DNA from 2 places in the Streptomyces sp. NPDC059897 genome. Region 1 is predicted to be linked to the other one. Evidence: riboswitches for the same ligand, from Rfam matches in the RefSeq annotation. Region 1 holds a riboswitch; the other holds the start of a gene.
The links. A riboswitch is a leader RNA that binds a small molecule or an ion and turns the genes downstream of it on or off. The one in region 1 is predicted to bind S-adenosylmethionine.
Positions count from the first base shown of each region.

Region 2: it holds a riboswitch for S-adenosylmethionine, as region 1 does, so the genes downstream of both, ACFV9W_RS37445 (aminotransferase class V-fold PLP-dependent enzyme) here and thrC (threonine synthase) in region 1, are expected to answer to the same signal.

Region 1 is NZ_JBHWKQ010000064.1:2,521-10,064, forward strand. Features, by position in the region: gene ACFV9W_RS37175 (MoaD/ThiS family protein) at 338-613, opposite strand; gene thrC (threonine synthase) at 681-1,979, opposite strand; SAM riboswitch class I at 1,998-2,152, opposite strand; gene ACFV9W_RS37185 (glucosyl-3-phosphoglycerate synthase) at 2,314-3,261, shown strand; gene ACFV9W_RS37190 (hypothetical protein) at 3,300-5,141, shown strand; gene ACFV9W_RS37195 (trehalose-6-phosphate synthase) at 5,229-6,620, shown strand; gene otsB (trehalose-phosphatase) at 6,597-7,427, opposite strand; gene ACFV9W_RS37205 (DUF3263 domain-containing protein) at 7,520-7,544, opposite strand, start outside.
Region 2 is NZ_JBHWKQ010000065.1:17,588-25,131, reverse strand. Features, by position in the region: gene ACFV9W_RS37470 (heme-copper oxidase subunit III) at 1-42, shown strand, start outside; gene ACFV9W_RS37465 (c-type cytochrome) at 124-933, shown strand; gene ACFV9W_RS37460 (Rieske 2Fe-2S domain-containing protein) at 930-1,985, shown strand; gene ACFV9W_RS37455 (cytochrome bc complex cytochrome b subunit) at 1,982-3,622, shown strand; gene trpD (anthranilate phosphoribosyltransferase) at 3,755-4,819, shown strand; SAM riboswitch class IV at 4,907-5,040, shown strand; gene ACFV9W_RS37445 (aminotransferase class V-fold PLP-dependent enzyme) at 5,232-6,605, shown strand; gene ACFV9W_RS37440 (glycerate kinase) at 6,557-7,544, opposite strand, start outside.

The DNA.
Region 1 (7,544 bases):
ACGCGTCGACCGCGGCTGAATGTATCTGCCCAACTGCCGTCTGCAACAGGTCAGTCGGACGAGAATTCTGGGCACGCCAGATCGGGGAAACCGGGCCAACTCACCGGATCCCGGGGCAAGCCGGGCCGCGTAAATGCCGTAAAAGGCCCGAAAGGGCCGGGCACTTTGGCTACTTCTTGTCGGGCGGCGGGCGAGAACTCATATGCGCCCGTCATGCACCGCTCGCGGAAACGCAGCAGCTTCCCCAACTGTACCGCGCTCAACCATGCAGAATTGCCCCCTCCGCTTCTCTCGCGGAGGGGGCAATTCGGATAACTCTGGGTAGACCTACAAAAGATCAGCCGCCGGCGACGGCGGGAATGATCGAGACCCCGGCACCGTCCGGCGTCGCCGTCTGAAGGCCCTGCTCGAAGCGGACGTCGTCGTCGTTCACGTAGACGTTCACGAAGCGGCGCAGCTTGCCCTGGTCGTCGAGGACGCGGGCGGCGATGCCGGTGTGGTTCTTCTCGAGGTCGGCGATGACGTCGGCGAGGGTGGCGCCCTCGGCGGCGACCTCGGACTGCCCGCCGGTGTAGGTGCGCAGGATGGTGGGGATGCGAACGTTGACGCTCATGCGGTAACTCCCGGTGCTACAAGTTCGGTTGGCTCAGCGGTCGGCTGGGCCGGGTGATCGGCTGGGCTCAGAGGTCGGCGGCGAGGCCGGCCTCGCGGAACGCGTCCAGGCTCGGCCGGATCGTCGCGGTGGCCTGCGAGGACTCGGCGACCGCGTCGAGCGTCTTGAGCCCGTCACCGGTGTTCAGGACGACGGTGGTGAGCGACGGGTCGATCTGGCCCGCCTCGATGAGCTTCTTGGTGACACCCAGCGTGACGCCGCCCGCCGTCTCGGCGAAGATGCCCTCCGTGCGCGCGAGCAGCTTGATCGCGTCGACGACCTGCTCGTCGTTCACGTCCTCCACGGCGCCGCCGGTGCGGCGCGCGATGTCGAGGACGTAGGGGCCGTCGGCGGGGTTGCCGATGGCGAGGGACTTGGCGATGGTGGTCGGCTTCTGCGGGCGGACCACGTCGTGGCCGCCCTTGTAGGCGACGGAGACCGGGGAGCAGCCCTCGGCCTGGGCGCCGAAGAGCTTGTAGGGCTTGTCCTCGACGAGGCCGAGCTTGATCAGCTCCTTCAGGCCCTTGTCGATCTTCGTGAACTGCGAGCCGGACGCGATCGGGATGACCAGCTGGTCGGGCAGGACCCAGCCCAGCTGCTCGCAGATCTCGTACGCGAGCGTCTTTGAACCCTCGCCGTAGTACGGGCGGAGGTTGACGTTGACGAAGCCCCAGCCCTCGCCCAGCGGGTCGCCGATGAGCTCGGAGCAGAAGCGGTTCACGTCGTCGTAGTTGCCCTCGATGGCGACGAGGTCACCGCCGTAGACACCGGCCATGACGACCTTGCCCTGCTCCAGGTCGTGCGGGATGAACACGCAGGACCGGAAGCCGGCGCGGGCGGCGGCGGCGCCGACGGCGCCGGCCAGGTTGCCGGTGGAGGAGCAGGAGAGCGTGGTGAAGCCGAAGGCGCGGGCGGCCTCGATGGCCTGCGCGACGACGCGGTCCTTGAAGGAGTGCGTCGGGTTGCCGGAGTCGTCCTTGACGAACAACTTGCCCTCGGCGACGCCCAGTTCGCGGCCGAGGTTGTCGGCCTTGACGAGCTTGGTCCAGCCCGGGTTCAGGTTCGGCTTCTCGGCGACGTCGGCCGGGACGGGCAGCAGCGGGGCGTAGCGCCAGATGTTGGCGGGGCCTGCCTCGATCTGCTTGCGCAGGGCCTCGGGGTCACCGACGGGCAGGTCGTATGCGACTTCGAGGGGACCGAAACACTCGGCGCAGGCGAAGACGGGGCCGAGCGGGACGACGGCGCCGCACTCGCGGCAGGAGAGGCCGGAGGCCGGACCCAGGTCGACGGCGACGGCGGTTTCGGTGGCGACAGTCTGTACAGCCATGAGAGGCGAGGCCCTTTCTCCTCATCTTCCTCGCGACGCATCTCGCCACGAGACGGATTTGGCACCTTCACTAGCCGGGAGCCTCGCGGGCGCACTGCGATGTGCGGACGAGACCGGCTGGAGGGTTGCCGGGGCTTCAACGGGCCGTATCCCTCTGCCCCTCTGGATGAGCGGTATTCGATTGTGTGGATTCAGTTGTGTACGGCAGGCGACCCCCGACATGCGATGGTCACCGGCCTTGTTCAAGACTGTAACCGAAGGCCCGGACCCTTGAGATAGTCGTCCGAACCGCGAGATGGATCACATGTCGATCCTGAGGGAAGGAACCCAGACCGTGCTGGAAGAGGTCGAGCGCTGGCTGAACAGGCGCTCCTGGTCCGTGGCGGACCATCCGCTGCACCGGTTGGTCGCGGCCAAGCACGCCTCGGGTCAGACGGTGAGTGTCGTACTGCCCGCGCTGAACGAGGAGGAGACGGTCGGCGAGATCGTCTCCGAGATCCGGCGGACGCTGATGACGGACGCGGTGCCGCTCGTCGACGAGCTCGTCGTGATCGACTCCGGTTCCACCGACCGCACCTCCGAGGTCGCGGCGGCGGCCGGGGCGCGCGTCGAGCACCGGGACACGATCCTGCCGCGGGTTCCGGTCAGGGCCGGCAAGGGCGAGGTGCTGTGGCGCTCCCTGTTCGTCACTTCCGGTGACATCGTGTGCTTCGTCGACGCCGATCTGAAGGAGTTCTCCGCGGACTTCGTCTCCGGGATCGTGGGACCGCTGCTCACCGAGCCGGGCGTGCACTTCGTGAAGGCGATGTACGACCGCCCGCTGGCCGGGGCGGCCGGCCAGGGCGGCCGGGTGACGGAGCTGATGGCGCGGCCGATCCTCAATCTGCACTGGCCCCAACTGGCCGGATTCGTGCAGCCGTTGGGCGGCGAGTACGCGGCCCGGCGCTCGCTGCTCGAACGGCTGCCGTTCCCCGTCGGGTACGGCGTGGAGCTCGGTCTGCTCGTGGACGCGCTGCACACCGTGGGCCTCGACGCGCTCGCCCAGGTCGACGTCGGTGTGCGCAAGCACCGGCACCAGGACGGGCAGGCGCTCGGCCGGATGGCGGCGGCGATCTACCGCACCGCCCAGCTGCGCCTCGCGCGCGGGCACCTTGTGAGGCCGGTGCTCACGCAGTTCGAGCGCGGCGAGGACGGCTTCGAGCCGCACACCCACCCGGTGGACACGGAGGAACGCCAGCCGATGATCGAAATCGGTGAGTACGCGGAGCGTCGCGTGGCATAAGCGCGGAATGATCGTATGTTTTGCCTAAATTGCCCTTTATGTTGCTTAGACATCTTCAGGGCAAGGCGGCCTGCGCCGTCGCGACCGCCCTTGCCGCCTGCATGGCGGGACTGGCACCGGGCCCCGCCTCCGCGGATGTGGTCTCCCCCTTCGCCAAGCGCTACGACGAATCGATCTACGGCGACTTCAAGACCATCGGCAACACGGTCATGGGCTGCCCGACGGACGACGCCGCCATGGCCGCGCGCTGCGCCGTCGCCGCGAACGGCGAGGGCACGGACAACAACAACACGTTCGACATGCGGCGGATCAACACCGCGGGCACGACGGACGGCTACGGCTCCAGCACCGGCCGGGTCACCATCCCGCCCGGCGCCGAGGTCGCCCACGCCCGCCTCTTCTACGGCGGCAACGACGGCACGTACAAGGGCCCGAGCGGGGCTCAGATGAAGCGCTGCGACATCTCCGGCGCCGACGTGGACCCCTCGCCCGGCGACCCGATGGACGCGGCGCCCGCGGTCGGCGTGAACGGCACGGCCCCGGCCAAGGTCTCCCCCGAGAACCTGGTCAGGGACCCCGCCTCCACCAACGGCCCGCACTACTACACGGGCGAGGCCGACGTGACGAGCCTGTTCAGCGGGGTCACCGGCACCGGCGCCCCGGTCCCGGTCTCGGTCGGCGACATCTGGGCGCCCTCGGGCAAGGGCTGCGTGGCCGGCTGGTCGATGACCGTCGTCTACAAGTACGACGCCCCGAACGAGACCTACGCTCCGGACCGCCGCAACGTCTACATCTACGGCGGCCACGTCCTGCAGCGCTCCACCTCCCCGGCCACCCGGGTCACCGTCGACGGCTTCTACCGGACCTCGGGCACCCCGCACGCGAGCGTCACCGCGTACGAGGGCGACTGGAACACGCCGGGCGACAAGTTCGCCGTCGGCGGCAAGAACATCGCCGAGAAGCACACCGGCAACACCAACAACTTCTTCATCTCCGAGGACGACGGCGCCCTCGACCCGAAGATGATCAACAACCTGAGCATCGACGCGAAGGAGTTCGACGTCACGGGCGGCGGCTCCGCGCGGGCCGCCGGGGCCGAGCCGATCCCGGTCGGGTCGACCTCCACGACGCTCGGCTTCTCGACCAAGGGCGACACGTACGTCCCCTCGGCGCTCGCCCTGTCCGTCCCGGTGCCGGACCTGGAGATCTCCAAGACGGCGAGCCCGGCGAAAGTGGAGCCCGGCGACACGGTGACGTACACGGTGAAGGCGAAGAACGTCAGCCGGCTGCCGTACCCCCACGCCAAGTTCACCGACGACCTCACCGCGAACCTCGACGACGCGACGTACAACCACGACGCGAAGGCGAGCATCGGCGACGTCTCCTACACCGAGCCGAAGATCAACTTCACCGGTGACATCCCGGCGGGCGAGACCGCGACCGTCACCTACTCGGTGAAGGTCGACGACCCGGTGAGCGGCGACGGCAAGCTCACGAACAGCGTCACCGCCGACACTCCGCGCACCAACTGCGAGGAGGGCTCCACGGACGCGCGGTGCGGTATCGCGCCCGTCATCGAGCGGGAGGAGCCGGCGCCCTCGCCGACCAGCCCGACGCCCACACCCACGCCCACGCCGACTCCGACGAAGCAGCCGGGTGAGCAGACGCATGAGCCGACGCCGACCCCGTCGGCGAGCAGCCAGAGCCCGCAGGCTCGGCCCACCCCGCCGAACCCGCCGACTCCCCCGAACCCGCCGAGCTCCGGCGAGATGGCCGAGACCGGCACCGACTCGCACCTGCCGCTGTACGGCGGGCTCGCCGTCGCCCTGTGCGGGCTCGGCGCGCTGATCCTCGCCGCGGTCCGCGGCCGCAAGGACTGACCCGAGCACCGCTCTCGTATACGGCCGGGCCCCCGACGGGGCCCGGCCTTACGTTTGAACGTTTCCGGGCCGGGCTAGCGTGCCCGTATGAGTTCCACGACGCATGGTGCTGCTGAGGTTCTCGTCGCGTCCAACCGCGGCCCGGTCTCGTACGTCCTCGACGACGCGGGAGGCATCGGGGCCAAGCGCGGCGGGGGCGGTCTGGTGTCGGCGCTGAGCGTCGTCGAGGACAAACTGTGGGTGTGCTCGGCGCTCGGCGAGGGCGACCGGGAGGCGGTGCGCCGCGGGGTCACCGAGCCCGGCGTACGGATGCTGGACATCGACGCCGAGGTGCACACGGACGCGTACAACGGGATCGCGAACTCGGTGCTGTGGTTCGTGCACCACATGCTGTACCAGACGCCTCTGGAGCCGGCCTTCGGCCCGGAGTTCCGCAGGCAGTGGGCGTCCTACGAGGCGTACAACCGGGCCTTCGCCGAGGCGCTCGCCGAGGAGGCGGCGCCGGGCGCGACGGTCGTCGTGCAGGACTACCACCTGACGCTGGTGCCGGGCATGCTCCGCGAACTCCGCGGGGACCTGCGCATCGGCCACTTCTCGCACACGCCGTGGGCGCCCGTCGACTACTTCCGGATGCTGCCCGACGACATCGCCGAGCAGGTGCTCAAGGGCATGCTCGGTGCCGACCGCTGTGCGTTCCTGACCCGGCGCTGGGCGGACGCCTTCACCGACTGCTGTACGCATCTCGTGGGCGGCACGTCCGGGACCCGGATCGGGGTGCACGGGCTCGGCGCAGACGCGGACTTCCTGCGCGAGCGGGCGCACCGGGACGACGTGGAGGAGCGGCTGACGGCGCTGCGTGCGCAGATCGGCGGGGACGGTTCGCGGAAGGTGATCGTCCGGGTCGACCGCACCGAGCTGTCGAAGAACATCGTGCGGGGGCTCCAGGCCTACGAGCTGCTCCTGGAGGAGCGGCCCGAGTGGCGGGAGCGGGTCGTGCACGTCGCGTTCGCGTACCCGTCGCGGCAGGACCTGGCCGTGTACCGGGACTACACGGACGAGGTGGCGCGGGTCGCCGAGGCCATCAACTCCCGTTTCGGTACGGAGGGTTGGACGCCGGTGGTGCTCCATGTGAAGGACGACTTCGCGCGCTCGCTCGCCGCGTACCGGATCGCCGACGTGACCCTGGTGAACCCGATCAGGGACGGCATGAACCTGGTCGCCAAGGAGGTGCCGGTCGTCTCCGACGACGGGTGCGTGCTGGTGCTCTCGCGGGAGGCCGGGGCGTACGAGGAGCTGGCCGAGGACGCGCTGACCGTCAACCCCTATGACGTGAGCGGGACTTCGCGGGCCCTCGCGGAGGCGCTCGCCATGCCGGCGGACGAGCGGGCGGAGCGCACGAAGCGGCTCGCGGCGGCGGCGACGGCTCTGCCGCCGGGTCCGTGGTTCCTCGACCAGCTAGAGGCGCTGCGCCAGGGCTGACAGGAAGCCGGCCAGCTCGGCGGGGCCCTCCACCAACAGGTCGGCCCGTTCGGCGAGTTCGGGCACGACCGTGTCCGCCGCCACCAGGAGGCCCGGCACGCCGTCGGAGCGCAGCTTCTCCACCGCCGCGAAGGCCGGGAGGTCGCCGAGGTCGTCGCCCGCGTAGAGGACGGACTCGGCGCCCACCTCCCGTACGTACTCGGCGAGCGCGACGCCCTTGTCGACGCCGGGCGGGCGCAGCTCCAGGACGAGGCGGCCGGGCTCCACGATCAGGCCGTGCCGGGCGGCGAGCTCCGACAGGGGTTCGCGCAGCGCCTCGAAGGCGGCCTGCGGGTCGCGGGCGCGGCGCGTGTGGACCGCGACGGCGCGGCCCTTCTCCTCGATGTACGTGTCGTGCCACAGGCCCAACTCGCCGAGTACGCCGGGCAGTTCGGAACGCACGGTGGCCACGCCCGGGTGCGGGGCGGGGTCGCTGACCGTGCCGGTGACGGCGTCCCAGCGTTCGGCGCCGTAGTGCCCGAGGACGACGAGGTGCTCCAGGCCGGGCACACCGGCGAAGCCGCCGTGGCGCACGGCGACGGAGGCCGGGCGGCCGGTGATGACCGCGACGGAGGCGACCTTGGGGGCCAGCGCGGCGAGGGCCGGGACGGCGGCCGGGTGGGCGCGGGCCTGGTCGGGGTCGGGGACGATGGGGGCGAGGGTGCCGTCGAAGTCGATGGCGACGACTCCCCTCCGGGGGTGGGCCAGGAGGGCGTCCAGGCCCTCGCGTCCTGCGGTCGTCCGTGGGGCGTACTCATGGCTGGCCATGCCGTCGACGATAGCCGGGGTTGCGCTCCCGGGGCTCTGCCCCGGACCCCCCGCCTCAATCGCCGGCGGGGCTTGATTTGCGGCACCGATGGTCAGCGTTCCGCGCGCCGCGCCTCG
Region 2 (7,544 bases), on a different contig from region 1:
GTCTGGATCGGCCTCTTCGCCACGATCTACCTGATCAAGTAGTTCGACGATCACAGCATCGGGCGAAGAACCCGACACATTTCCGCAGCACCGACGCAGAAGATCCTGACACCGGGGTAATCCGTGAAAAAGCTCTCCGCACGACGACGCCATCCGCTGGCGGCGGTCGTCGTCCTACTCCTCGCGCTGGCGGCCACCGGGGGGCTGTACGCCGCGTTCGCACCCGCGGACAAGGCGCAGGCCGATGAAACCGCCCAGTCCCTCGCCATCGACGAGGGCAAGAAGCTCTACTCCGTCGGCTGCGCCAGCTGCCACGGAACCGGCGGTCAGGGCACCTCCGACGGGCCGAGCCTCGTGGGCGTCGGCTCCGCCGCCGTCGACTTCCAGGTCGGCACCGGTCGTATGCCGGCCCAGCAGCCGGGCGCGCAGGTCCCGAGGAAGAAGAACATCTACTCGCAGGCCGAGATCGACCAGCTCGCGGCGTACGTCGCGTCGCTGGGCGCGGGTCCGGTCACGCCGACCGAGAAGGACTACAGCGCCAACGGCGCGGACATCGCCAAGGGTGGCGACCTGTTCCGCACCAACTGCGCCCAGTGCCACAACTTCACCGGTGAGGGTGGCGCGCTGACACACGGCAAGTTCGCGCCGAGCCTCGAGGGTGTGGCCCCGAAGCACATCTACGAGGCCATGCAGACCGGCCCGCAGAACATGCCGTCGTTCCCGGACACGACGATGACCAAGCAGAACAAGAAGGACATCATCGCGTACCTCGACGCGGTCAACGGTGACGAGACCGAGAGCCCCGGTGGACTCAAGCTGGGCGGGCTCGGCCCGGTCAGTGAGGGTCTGTTCGCCTGGATCTTCGGCCTTGGCGGTCTGATCGCCGTCGCCATCTGGGTTGCCGCTCGGACCGCAAAGGCCAAGAAGTCATGAGTAGCCAAGACATTCCAGAAGAGAACCTGCCCACTGAGCAGGCAGCCGAGGAGCACGGCTCGGTCGCGGTGAAGGACGAGCCCTTCACGGACCCGGGTCTGCCGCCCCACGAGCACCGGATCCAGGACATCGACGAGCGGGCCGCCAAGCGGTCCGAGCGCGTCGTCGCCTTCCTGTTCATGGTGTCGATGCTGGCGACCGTCGGATTCATCGCCTCGTACGTCACCATCGACGTCGATACGAGCGTCTACATCTTCCCGCTGGGTCACATCAGCGCGCTGAACTTCGCGCTGGGCATGACCCTCGGTGTGGCGCTGTTCTGCATCGGCGCGGGCGCGGTCCACTGGGCCCGCACCCTGATGTCCGACGAAGAGGTCATCCAGGAGCGCCACCCGATCGAGGCGGAGCCCGAGGTCAAGGCGAAGGTCCTGCAGGACTTCGCCGACGGTGCCCGCGAGTCGCAGTTCGGCCGGCGCAAGCTGATCCGCAACACCCTGTTCGGCGCTCTCGCGCTGGTGCCCCTCTCCGGTGTGGTGCTGCTTCGTGACCTCGGGCCGCTGCCCGAGAAGAAGCTGCGCACCACGTCGTGGAAGAAGGGGATCACGCTCGTCAACATGAACACGGACGAGCCGCTGCTGCCTTCGGACATCGCGGTCGGCTCGCTCACGTTCGCCAAGCCCGAGGGCCTGGACGAGCACGATCACGACTTCCAGACGAACATCGCCAAGGACGCCCTGATGCTCGTCCGGATCCAGCCGGAGAACATCAAGGACAAGCAGGAACTCGAGTGGTCCCACGAGGGCATCGTGGCCTACTCGAAGATCTGCACCCACGTCGGTTGTCCGATCTCGCTGTACGAGCAGCAGACGCACCACGCTCTGTGCCCGTGCCACCAGTCCACCTTCGACCTCTCCGACGGCGCCCGGGTGATCTTCGGTCCTGCCGGTCACGCGCTGCCGCAGCTGCGCATCGGCGTCAACGAAGAGGGTCACCTCGAGGCGCTGAGCGAATTCGCTGAGCCCGTCGGTCCTGCCTTCTGGGAGCGCGGATGAGTACTACGACCACGAACGACGCGCCTGCGCGCGAGAAGGCACCGGCCGGCGAGCGTGTAGCCGACTGGGCCGACGGACGTCTGGGGATCTACTCCCTGGCCAAGTCCAACATGCGCAAGATCTTTCCGGACCACTGGTCCTTCATGCTCGGCGAGATCTGCATGTACAGCTTCATCATCATCATCCTCACGGGTGTGTATCTGACGCTGTTCTTCCACCCGTCGATGAACGAGGTCACCTACGAAGGCAGCTACGTCCCGCTCCAGGGGCAGCTGATGTCGGAGGCCTTCAACTCGACCATGCACATCTCCTTCGATGTGCGCGGTGGCCTGCTGATCCGTCAGATCCACCACTGGGCCGCGCTGATCTTCCTCGCGGGCATGTTCGTGCACATGATGCGCGTGTTCTTCACGGGTGCGTTCCGCAAGCCGCGTGAGGTCAACTGGGTCTTCGGCTTCCTGCTGTTCGTCCTGGGCATGTTCACCGGCTTCACCGGTTACTCGCTCCCGGACGACCTGCTCTCCGGCACCGGTGTCCGCTTCATGGAGGGCGCGATCCTGTCCGTGCCGATCGTCGGCACGTACATGTCGTTCTTCCTCTTCGGCGGCGAGTTCCCCGGCGGCGACTTCGTCGCGCGGTTCTACTCGATCCACATCCTGCTGTTGCCGGGCATCATGCTCGGCCTGATGGCGGCGCACCTGATCCTGGTCTTCTACCACAAGCACACGCAGTTCGCGGGTGCCGGCAAGACCAACAAGAACGTCGTCGGAATGCCGCTGCTCCCGGTCTACATGGCCAAGGCGGGTGGCTTCTTCTTCCTGGTCTTCGGCGTCATCGCGGTGGTCGCGGCGATCGCCACGATCAACCCGATCTGGGCCATCGGTCCGTACCGCCCGGATCAGGTGGGCACGGGAGCCCAGCCGGACTGGTACATGGGCTTCTCCGAAGGCCTGATCCGAGTGATGCCGGGCTGGGAGATCGACTTCTGGGGTCACACGCTCGTCCTGGGCGTGGCCATCCCGCTGGTCGTGATCTTCCCGCTGGTCCTGGTCGCGATCGCGGTCTACCCGTTCATCGAGGCCTGGGTCACCGGCGACAAGCGCGAGCACCACATCCTGGACCGCCCGCGCAACGCTCCGACGCGTACGGCCTTCGGTGTCGCGTGGATCACCTGGTACATGGTGATGCTCATCGGTGGCGGCAACGACCTCTGGGCGACGCACTTCCACCTGTCGATCAATGCGATCACCTGGTTCGTCCGGATCGCGTTCTTCGTCGGCCCGGTCATCGCCTTCATCGTCACCAAGCGGATCTGCCTCGGCCTCCAGCGCCGCGACAAGGACAAGGTGCTGCACGGGCGCGAGTCCGGCATCATCAAGCGCCTGCCGCACGGTGAGTTCGTCGAGGTGCACGAGCCGCTCGACCAGGAGGCCCTGCACACGCTCACGGCGCACGAGCAGTACGCGCCGGTCGAGCTCGGCCCGACGGTCGACGAGAACGGTGTCGAGCGCAAGGTCACGCGGCTGCAGAAGCTGCGCGGCAAGCTCTCGCGCGGTTACTACGGGGAGAACAACCAGATCCCGAAGCCGACCGCCGAGGAGTACAAGGAGATCACCAGCGGCCACGGCCACCACTGATCTCTGAACCGTCGCTGTAAGCCACAGCGGGAGCCCTCGTCCATTGCCTGGACGGGGGCTCTTTGCGGTCCCGGGACCTGGATAGGGTGGGGCCGCAGCACCTTTCACCCACAGATGCACACAGGAGCGGCCATGAGCGCTTTGAACCCCGCTGGAGGCAATACCGCGGCGGGCCGTTCCTGGCCCGCCGTCCTGAACGGCCTGCTCGAAGGCCGCGACCAGAGCGCCGACGACACCGCGTGGGCGATGGACCGGATCATGCGGGGCGAGGCCACCGACGCGCAGATCGCCGGGTTCGCCGTCGCGCTGCGCGCCAAGGGCGAGACCGTGCAGGAGATCTCCGGTCTCGTACGCGGCATGTACGAGCACGCCAACGTGATCGAGGTGCCCGGCGAGACCGTCGACATCGTCGGCACCGGCGGCGACGGCGCCAAGACGGTCAACATCTCCACGATGTCCGCGATCGTCGTCGCGGGCGCAGGGGCCAAGGTCGTCAAGCACGGCAACCGGGCCGCCTCCTCCGCCTCGGGCTCCTCCGACGTACTGGAGAAGCTGGGCGTCAATCTCGACCTGTCGCCGAAGCGGGTGCCCGAGGTCGCCGAGGAAGCCGGCATCACGTTCTGCTTCGCCATCAAGTTCCACCCGGCGCTGCGCTACGCGGGCGCCGCGCGCGGCCAGCTCGGCATCCGCACGGTGTTCAACCTGCTGGGCCCGCTGACCAACCCGGCCAAGGTGAAGGCGCAGGCCGTCGGCGTCGCCGATGCCCGGATGGCGCCGATCGTGGCGGGGGTCTTCGCCGAGCGCGGCAACTCGTCCCTGGTGTTCCGCGGCGACGACGGGCTCGACGAGCTGACCACCACCGGGACCTCGCGCGTGTGGGTGGTGCGCGACGGCGCCGTGCGCGAGGAGTCCTTCGACCCGCGCGACGTCGGCATCGACATCGTGCCCATCGAGGCGCTGCGCGGCGGCGACCCCTCGTTCAACGCCGAGGTCGCGAGGCGGCTCCTCGACGGCGAGCGGGGGCCCGTGCGCGACGCGGTGCTGCTGAACTCGGCGGCGGCGCTCGTGGCCGTGCGGCCGGGCGAGGGCACGCTCGTCGAGCAGATCCGGGCCGGCATGGACCGGGCCGCCGAGTCGATCGACTCCGGCGCGGCGAAGGCCGCCCTGGAGCGGTGGGTGGCGGCCAGCAACCGGTAGCCGCGTACGAGATGTGACGCAGGGCGCAGTCCAGATTTTGGACTGCGCCCTTGCCGTTCCTGAGACGTGTGGCAGGATGCTCTCCAAGGTCATGAGTGACAGCGCTGTGTTAATCCACTGCAGAAGGCCCCAGCCCGCTGTCCGGCAACCCTCCGTCCGTGGCGGGGTGCCCTGGGTGAAGACCAGGCCGTACGCAGCAAGGCGTATGGCAAGCGCGGACCCCTCGCAACCCTGGGGTCCTGGTCCTCAAGGGAGCAGTCTCGTGAGCAAGCGAATGCGATAGGGCGTTCCGGCCCCGCCTCCGCGTACCCGCTGTACTGACATTCACAGCATCTTTCTTTCCATGCCGTAGAGCTCTGTCGTCCAGAGCTCCGGCGTGGTCAATTCGCTTACCGCGCCAGGGAGTTCACCCATGTCTGTTTCCGTCGACGCCGCCGCCTGTACCGAGACCATCGCCCCGCTCCCCGTCCTCGGCCGGGACGTCACCGTGCCGCTCGTCACCGGTGGCGAGGTCACCTACGCCGCCCTCGACTACGCGGCCAGCGCGCCCGCCCTGCAGCGGGTGTGGGACGACGTCGCCGCCTACGCGCCGTACTACGGCAGCGTGCACCGCGGTGCCGGGTACCTCTCGCAGCTGTCCACCGACCTGTTCGAGAACTCCCGGGCCGCCGTCGCCGAGTTCCTCGGCTGCCGGGAGGGCGACCAGGTCGTCTTCACCCGGTCCACCACCGACTCGCTGAACCTGCTCGCCGCCGCGCTGCCCGCCGACTGCCAGGTGTTCGTCTACGAGACCGAGCACCACGCCTCGCTGCTGCCGTGGCGGGACGCGCGGGTCACGTACCTCAACGCGCCCCGTACGCCCGGCGAGGCCGTCGACACGCTGGAGCGCGCCCTCGCCGAGCGCGACCCCTACGGACCCGCCCTCGTCTGCGTCACCGGTGCCTCCAACGTCACCGGTGAACTCTGGCCGGTGCGCGAGCTCGCGGCGGCCGCTCACGCGCACGGTGCCCGCATCGTGCTCGACGCCGCGCAGCTCGCGCCCCATCACCCCGTCTCCGTCCAGGACCTGGACGTCGACTGGGTCGCCTTCTCCGGGCACAAGCTGTACGCCCCGTTCGGCTCGGGCGTGCTCGCGGGCCGCTCCGACTGGCTGACGGCCGCCGAGCCGTACCTCGCGGGCGGCGGCGCCTCGAAGAAGGTCGCGCGGCGCGTGGACGGCGGGGTCGACGTCGAGTGGCAGACCACCGCGGCCCGCCACGAGGCCGGTTCCCCGAACGTCATCGGCGTGTACTCCATCGCCTCCGCCTGCAAGGCGCTCACCGAGGCCGGGTTCGACAACCTCGTCGCCCGCGAGCAGTACCTGATCCGCAAGGTCCAGGACGGGCTCGCCCAGGTGCCCGAGGTGAAGGTGCTGTCCCTGTTCGGCGACGACGCGCCGCGCGTGGGCGTCCTCTCGTTCGTCGTCGACGGCTGGAACTCCTCGCACTTCGCCGCCGCGCTCTCCGCCGAGTACGGCATCGGGGTCCGCGACGGCCTGTTCTGCGCCCACCCGCTGGTGCGCACGCTGCTCGGCTCGGACCCGCAGCAGCAGGGCGAGTGCGGCGCCCCGGAGGCCGCGCCGGGCGAGAAGTCGCTCAACGCCATCCGTGTCAGCTTCGGAGCCGGCACCCCCGACGAGCACGTGGAGCGGTTCGTGTCCGCCGTGACGGAGCTCGTGCGGGACGGTGCGCGGTGGAACTACCGCACCGAGGACGGGCGCTGCGTGCCGGACACCGCGAGCGCCTGAACCGGTTGCCGTCCCCCGGGCAGGCGGCTGCCCAGCAGGATCATCCGCAGGGCCCGCTCGGTGGCGTCCGTGAGGAACTCGCCGCCCCGGCCCAGCGCCTCCGCGAGCGACACCGGTGCCGGCAGGATCGAGCTGTAGGCGTCGACCCCGGTCGCCGTCACCGTGTGCGCGCCGTCCCCGATGGTGCCCGCGAGGGCGAGGACCGGGCGGTTGAACCGCTTGGCGCGGCGGGCCACTTCGGCGGGCACCTTGCCGCGCGGCGTCTGGTGGTCGAGGGCGCCCTCGGCGGTGACGACCAGGTCGGCGCGGGCGAGCCGGGAGTCCAGGTCGAGGTGGTCGAGGAGCACGTCGAAGCGGGGCAGGAGCTGCGCGCCGAGCGCCGCGAGACCCGCGCCGAGCCCGCCGGACGCGCCGGTGCCGGGGCCCGCGAACAGGTCGGTGCGTACATCCAGATCACGCATCAGGACGTGCGCCCAGTGTTCGAGGGCGGCCGCCAACTGCTCGACCTGCGTGGGCGTCGCGCCCTTCTGCGGGCCGAACACGCGGGCCACGCCGCGCTCCCCGCACAGCACGTTGAACGGATTGCACGCCACCCGGATCTCGGTCTCCTTCAGGCGCGGGTCGAGGCCGCTCGGGTCGATGCGCCGCAGATGCGCCAACTCCCGCCCGCCGAGCGGGATTTGCAGATCGTCCGCGTCGAGCAGCCGGGCGCCGAGCGCTTGCAGCGCGCCCGCGCCGCCGTCCGAGGTGCCGGAGTCGCCGCAGCCCACCAGGATGCGGCGGGAGCCCGCGTCGAGGGCCGCGCGGATCAGCTCGCCGACCCCGTACGTCGTCGTGGCGCCGGGGTCGCGCAGCTCGCGGGGGACGAGCGAGAGCCCGGCCACGGCCGCCATCTCGACGACCGCGGTGCCATCGGGCAGCAGCGCGAAGTGCGTGCCG